DNA from 3 places in the Spirillospora sp. CA-128828 genome. Region 3 is predicted to be linked to each of the others. Evidence: riboswitches for the same ligand, from Rfam matches in the RefSeq annotation. Region 3 holds a riboswitch; each other region holds the start of a gene.

Region 1 (2,253 bases), 2.5 Mb from region 3:
TCGTCGGCGGGCTTGCGGGCGAGCGCGTCGGTCATCAGCAGCTCGGTGATCCGCACCCGCTCGATGCTGCCGTCGTGCCGGTACCAGGCGACCTGCTGGCCCTTCTTGATCGTGCCGGCGTGCACCCGGCACAGCGCGATCCGGCCGAGGTAGCTGGAGGCGTCCAGGTTCGTCACGTGCGCCTGCAGCGGCGCGTCCGGGTCGTAGGACGGCGCCGGGATCGTCTCGGTGATGACCTTGAACAGCGGCTCCAGGTCGTCGCTGTCCGGCATGTCGCCGTCGGCGGGCTTGCCGAGCGAGGCCCGCCCGGCTCGGCCGGACGCGTACACGATCGGGAAGTCGATCTGGTCCTCGTCGGCGTCGAGGTCCATGAACAGCTCGTACGTCTCGTCCACGACCTCGTCGATGCGGGCGTCGGGACGGTCGGTCTTGTTCACGACCAGGATCACCGGCAGCCGAGCGCCGAGCGCCTTGCGGAGCACGAACCGGGTCTGCGGGAGCGGGCCCTCGCTCGCGTCCACCAGCAGGACGACGCCGTCCACCATGGACAGCCCGCGCTCGACCTCGCCGCCGAAGTCGGCGTGGCCGGGGGTGTCGATGATGTTGATCGTCAGCCCGTTGTGCTTGACGGCGGTGTTCTTCGCGAGAATGGTGATCCCCTTCTCGCGTTCAAGATCGTTGGAGTCGAGCACCCGGTCGTCGACGTCCTGGTTCTCGCGGAAGGCCCCGGACTGCCAGAGCATGGCGTCGACCAGCGTCGTCTTGCCGTGGTCGACGTGGGCGACGATCGCGACGTTCCGGAGGTCGTCGCGCGTGGAGATGGGCATGCGGGTTCGCCTTGCGTGAGAGTTCGGGAGTCGCCGCAGACGCGCGGCACCGATCCATTCTACTCGGCGGTGCGTACCACCCTTTACGCGTCGTTCGCACCAGCGCTCACAGCAGCCCCGATTGGCCAACTTTGCTCATCCTTTGTAATCTGCCCGTGATCCGGTCGTCCGGAGCCCCTCCCCCCGGGGCTGCGGCCGGAACGCCGAATCTCCCGATCGCGGGAGAACCGGGGACCCAAACCCCCTGGGGTGAATCGACGCACGTCGTAGGGCGACTCCTGGCCCGAACCCGTCAGCTAACCCGGTAGGCGTACGAGGAGAGGAGAACACCGGCTTGGCTCCGGATCTTCGCCGGCGGCGCCGCCTCGCGCCCGCCGCCATCGTCACCATGCTCCTGGCCGGCCTCGGCGCCGCCCCGCCCGTCACCGCCCACGCCGCGCAGCCGTTCCGGCTCGCCGCCGCGTCGTCGCCCAGCCCGACCCCGACGACGGAGAAGGGCCTGCGCAAGACCCTGGACGCGCTGAACGAGGAAGCCGAGATCCTCACCGAGAAGTTCAACAAGGCCCGCGTCGACTTCGGCAAGGCCAAGAAGGCGCAGCAGGCCGCCACCGCGGAGGCGCAGCGCCTGCGCACCCTGGCCGAGCCGGCCCGCGAGCAGCTCGGCCGGATGGCCGCGGCGAACTACATGGCCGGCGGCCCGGACGTGCTCTTCGGCTCCGGCGGATCGGCGGACGGGCTGTCCGACCGCGCCTACCTCGCGCAGAACCAGGCGGCCGCCGTCCTCGCGCTGAAGAAGCAGATCGCGCAGGCCGACGCCGCACAGCGCACCGCGGAGGCCAAGACCGCCCAGCTCAAGAAGGCGTGGGACGACGCCAAGCAGGCGCGCGGGGCGGCCAAGGCCAAGGTCACCGAGGTGATGAAGCGGCTCGACAAGCTGACCACCACCCACGTCAGCGACCCGCGCACCGGCCTCACCGCGACCGTGAAGGGCTCCGGGCTGCCCGCGAAGGTGGCCCGCAAGGCGCTCACCAAGCTCGGCAGCCCGTACGTGTGGGCCGCCGCCGGGCCGAGCAGCTTCGACTGCTCCGGCCTCGTCGTCTGGGCCTACGCGCAGGTCGGCAAGTCCGGCCTGCCGCACTACACTGGCGACCTCTTCGCGCTGGGCACGAAGGTCTCGCGCGGCGAGCTGCGCTCCGGCGACCTGGTGTACTTCGGCAGCAACCTGCACCACATGGGCATCTACCTCGGTGACGGGAAGTTCCTGCACGCCCCGCAGACCGGCGATGTGGTGAAGATCTCCAATCTCTCCGACCGCTCCGACTTCGCCGGCGCCAACCGCATCACCTGACGCCATCGCCCCGAGACGTACAAGGGCCTCCCGCGGCGCGGCGGGAGGCCCTTGTATTCATCCTCGCAAGAGGCCCTC
Region 2 (2,253 bases), 3.8 Mb from region 3:
TGCGCCGCGTCACGGGGCCGTCCTGCCCACCGTCCGCAACGGCGTTCTCCAGCACAGCGCCGTCCGGCGCCGCGTCGTCGGGCACGGCGTCGTCGGGCGCGGCTTCGTCGGGCACGGCGTCGTCCGGCACGGGGGCGTCCTGCACAGAGCCGTCCTGCCCGGGACCGTCCTTCATGGGCGCGATCCTATGCAGCCGGAGGGGGAGGAGGCGGCATCACGGCTTGTAGTCGGGATAGCCGTAGCCGACGACGTCGCCGGTCGGGCGTTCCTTGATCTTGACGGCGTTGCCGGTGTTGCCCTCGACGGTCTCGATGGTGCCGTCGCCCACCTTCTTGATCACCATGCCGACGTGCCGGATGTCGTCGACGGACTTGCCGCCGTCCCAGGCATAGAAGACGATCGCGCCGGGCTTCGGCTCGGTGCCCCAGCGGCCGTGGTCCTGGAACCAGCGCGCGTGCGCGATCGTCCAGGCGTCGCTGCCGACCTGGTCGCTGAAGCCGATCTGGTCGCCGACCCAGGAGACGAACATGTCGCACCAGTTCGCGTCGCTGTAGCCGCTGAGGGAGCCGCCGTCGCGCGCGAGCGTCTGCTGCGCCCGGGAGGTGCCCATGTACCACTTCTGGAACTTGGTCTCGCCGCCGCCGTCCTCTCCGACGCCCACCTGGGACCGGGCGAGCTCGATGGCCTGCGCGGCGGTGGGCCGTGACTTCGACGACCTCCCGGACGGCTTCTTCGGCCGGCCCCTCGGCTGGTCCTTGCCGTGGGACGTCTTGGGCCCGTCCTTGGACCTGCTCTCGGACGAGCCGCCGTGCGTCTTCTTCCCGGCGGTCAGGTCGGCCGCCGCGGACGAGGCGGGGCCGGAACCGAACGGCAGGACCGACGCCTGCGCGGTCGCGGCGGCGGTGCCGAGCACGGCGGCGCCGACGATGACGCCGCCGGTCGTCCGCCACGTGATGGACAGGGAGTTCGGCTTCCGGTGCTTGCCCGGGAGCTTCTTGCGGTGCGTGCCTGGCACGGGGGTTCTCCTCGGCTTCCATGCCGCCTACCGGGTTAGCTGACGGGTTCGGGCATGGAAGGCGCCCTACGGCCCGCGGGCAGGCCGATTCACCCCGAAGAAGGACACAGTGGGTCCCCGGCTCCGCGCCCGCCGCGCATGCGCGCAGGACGGTCCGCGGACTCGGCGGTGACGTGCACGGGGCACGCCGGTTCGGATGGGGGGCTCGGCGGGCGGGGGCGCCCGCGGAGCGCAGGGGGTGGTGGGGCGTGGCCGCACGATGGGCGGCCACGCCCAGGTAACGCTGCGGAATTCACTCCTTCGCTTCTTCCAGACGCCTACCGGGTTAGCTGACGGGTTCGGGCGTGGAAGTAGCCCTACGGCGGGCTCTCACCGGAACGGGGCCGGGAGAGTCGCACCGATTCACCCCGGGTGCCGGAACCACCCGTCCAGGGAGGTTCCCCGGACTCCGGCCGATGTGGGTCCCCGGTTCCGCGCTGAGGCGGACTCGGCGCTGCCGCTGCGATCCTGGGGGCGAGATGGGGCCCGGCGCGGGACCTGTCTCCCGCGTGCGAAAGAGCGGCGCCTGTGTTGTGTGCGGACGGCGTCCCCGTCCCGGGGTCCGTCCGGGGCCTGACCCGTGAAGCCGTGGCAGCGCTCTCAGCGCCATGCACGCTGTGGGCGTGCGCACGGTGGGCCGGGCCGGCCATGGGTCTGCGTGCAGACCCACGCGGCACTCTCCGGTGCCGCGGAACGGCACGTGGATCGCGCCGTCCTGGGGGAGCGGCGCGTGGCTCGCGCCGCCGTCACGCGGCCGCTGGATGCGCCGCGTGTGACCGAAGCGCCTGGTGGGCGCCGCGGGGCCATGGCGCATGGGGAGCGCCGTGAGTGGTGACAAGGTACCAAAGCCCCAACAGAAGGCAAACCCCCCCAAAATCAACAACGGACCAGGTCAAGCCCGGTCCGTTGTTGATGGAAGCCCCGTGCGGGGCCACGGTGGGGCGTCAGGGACGCCCGGCGCCGTAGTAACTGCCGTGGCCGTCGACGGACGAGATCTTCACGACGTCGCCGGTGTGCGGGGCGTGGATCATCTGCCCGTTGCCGATGTACATGCCGACGTGGCCGAGGCCGCTGAAGAACACGAGGTCGCCGGGCTGCAGGTCTGCCTTGTCGACCCGCTTGGTGGCCGCGAACTGGGAGTTGGTGGTGCGGGTGATGTTGACGCCCGCGGCGGCCCACGCCTTCATCGTCAGGCCGGA
Region 3 (2,253 bases):
GACGCTCGCCAGGGGACGGGCGGGCGTCATTGGAGAACCAGGCGGCTCATCCGAATCCCGTCCGACCCCGCAGCGGCGGCGCCGGCAACCTGACAGGTAGGTCCCTGCAGGGGGCGTCGCCGCGGACGGCATTCGGGTCGGAGATCCTGGTCATCCGGGCGCTCAGGACGGACGTGCTCAGGACGGCGCACCCGGCCCCGGTCGCTCGGCATGGGCGGTCGAGACGATTGCACGCGTCCGGTGGAGGTCCGGGGGTCAGGCCACGCGCACGCCGCCGGCGAAGGGTCGCCCGGCCATCGGAGCGATCTTCACGACGTCGCCGGTCTGCGGCGCGTGCAGCATCTTGCCGTCGCCGACGTACATGCCCATGTGGTGGAGGTCGGAGTAGAAGAACACGAGGTCGCCCGGCTGGAGCTCGCTGCGCGACACGTGCGTGCCGGCGTTCCACTGGCTGCCGGTGTAGTGCGGCAGATTGATGCCGACCTGCTTGTAGGCCCACATCGTCAGGCCGGAGCAGTCGAAGGTGGTCGGCCCGGCGGCGCCCCACACGTACGGGCGGCCGATCTTGCCCATCGCGTACCGGAGCGCCTGCGCCGCCTTGCCGGTGCCGATGACGGGAAGCTTGGTGAGCTGGGTGGGGTCCTTGTCGACGAGCTTGCCGCGGACCTTCTCGTAGGTGTCGGTGACCTTCTTGCGCTGCGACTCCAGCTGCGTCCGCAGGTCCTTCACCTGCGAGGCGCGCGCCTCGGCGGACTTGCGCGCCCGCTGCGCGGACTGCATGGCCTGCATCAGGCCGAGTACCTGGGTGCTGTCCTGCTTGGCGAAGTAGTGGAGGGTGGCGGCCTGGTCGAGGATGGCCTGCGGGTCCTGCGAGGCGACGAAGGAGACCGTGGGGTCGGAGCCGCCCTGCATGTAGCTCGTCGCGGCGAGCGAGCCGACCTTCTGCCGGATCGCCTCCAGCGACTTCTCCTGCCGCTTGGCGTTCTCGGTGGCGACCTTGGCCGCGCGCTGCGACTGCGCGAGCTTGACCTTCAGCCCGTTGTACTGCTCGGTGAGCTGCTCCAGCTGGTCGGCGAGCTTGAGGGCCTTGGACCTGAGCTCCTTGGTGGACGGCTCGGGGTCGGCGTGCGCGACGGCGATCGTGTGCGGTGCGATCGCGTGGGGGGCCGCTGAAAGAACGATGAACGCGCCGGCCAGGGTGGCCGCGCGGCCGCGGAATCGTGAACGGGAAGCAGTCCGCGATCGCTCCACGAATTCTCCTCTCCTTGTCCGCCTACCGGGTTAGCTGACGGGTTCGGGCCGGAGGAGCCCGTCCGCGGGCGCGCGAATACTTCACACGCGGCTGCGGATTCACCCCTTTCGGTTCGGCGGCTCGGGGGCGATCCCCCGAACGTTCCGAAAGTGGGTCCCCGGCTCCCCGGGGCGCTGGTTGCGGCCCGTGGACTCGGCGGTTCGGCCTCGGTGCTGCGGTCGGCCGACGTCAGCGAAGGACACTAACGGAACCCGCATTGGATGCCAACCAGAACATGCGAAATTGCAGGTCGTGAGGATGCTGGACGACGGATGCGCCGGGTCCGTCCCGGCTGGTCCCGTGCTCCGGCTCACTCACCGCGCAATGCTGGTGCCTAGTTGCTTTTATCTAGTCACTCATGCGGTGCGGTCACGGGATGTGGGGGCGGGGCTTCGGTAAGTCGCGGGTGTTCGATAATCTCGTTTGTTTGTGGAAGTCGTGATCCGGCGTGCCCGTACCGCCGACGTCCAGGAGATCCGCAGGCTCGTCGACCTGTACGGGTCGGGACGACGCCTGCTGAAGAAGACGACGGTCAAGCTGTACGAGGACGTCCAGGAGTTCTGGGTCGCCGAGGACCTCCAGCACGGGGCGCCCGGGCGGGTCATCGGCTGCGGCGCCCTGCACATCATGTGGGAGGACCTGGCGGAGGTCCGCTCGGTCGCCGTGGACAAGGGCTGCGGCGGACGCGGAATCGGGCACCGGATCGTGACCCGCCTCCTGGAGACTGCACGGGAACTCGGTGTGCGAAGGGTGTTCTGCCTTACCTTCGAAGTGGAGTTCTTCGCCCGCCACGGCTTCCAGCCGATCCTGGGCACTCCGGTGGCGCCTGAGGTGTACGAGGAACTTCTCCGCTCCTACGACGAAGGCGTGGCAGAGTTCTTGGACCTCGACCGGGTCAAGCCGAATACGTTGGGCAACACCCGGATGTTGCTTCGCCTGGAGGACTGACCCAAATGAGCGAT

What was found. A riboswitch is a leader RNA that binds a small molecule or an ion and turns the genes downstream of it on or off. The one in region 3 is predicted to bind cyclic di-AMP.
Region 1: linked by a shared signal. The riboswitch ahead of ACQPXG_RS09665 (NlpC/P60 family protein) and the one ahead of ACQPXG_RS43095 (NlpC/P60 family protein) in region 3 are both predicted to bind cyclic di-AMP.
Region 2: linked by a shared signal. The riboswitch ahead of ACQPXG_RS15820 (CHAP domain-containing protein) and the one ahead of ACQPXG_RS43095 (NlpC/P60 family protein) in region 3 are both predicted to bind cyclic di-AMP.

The regions. Positions count from the first base shown of each region.
Region 1 covers NZ_CP191986.1:1,907,612-1,909,864, reverse strand. Annotated here, with positions in the region: gene typA (translational GTPase TypA) at 1-827, opposite strand, end outside; cyclic di-AMP (ydaO/yuaA leader) riboswitch at 1,019-1,154, shown strand; gene ACQPXG_RS09665 (NlpC/P60 family protein) at 1,162-2,175, shown strand; gene ACQPXG_RS09660 ((deoxy)nucleoside triphosphate pyrophosphohydrolase) at 2,233-2,253, opposite strand, start outside.
Region 2 covers NZ_CP191986.1:3,190,984-3,193,236, forward strand. Annotated here, with positions in the region: gene ACQPXG_RS15815 (hypothetical protein) at 1-175, opposite strand, end outside; gene ACQPXG_RS15820 (CHAP domain-containing protein) at 215-1,015, opposite strand; cyclic di-AMP (ydaO/yuaA leader) riboswitch at 1,024-1,193, opposite strand; cyclic di-AMP (ydaO/yuaA leader) riboswitch at 1,315-1,518, opposite strand; gene ACQPXG_RS15825 (NlpC/P60 family protein) at 1,999-2,253, opposite strand, start outside.
Region 3 covers NZ_CP191986.1:8,975,364-8,977,616, reverse strand. Annotated here, with positions in the region: gene ACQPXG_RS43095 (NlpC/P60 family protein) at 256-1,251, opposite strand; cyclic di-AMP (ydaO/yuaA leader) riboswitch at 1,255-1,460, opposite strand; gene ACQPXG_RS43090 (amino-acid N-acetyltransferase) at 1,721-2,239, shown strand; gene ACQPXG_RS43085 (RDD family protein) at 2,245-2,253, shown strand, end outside.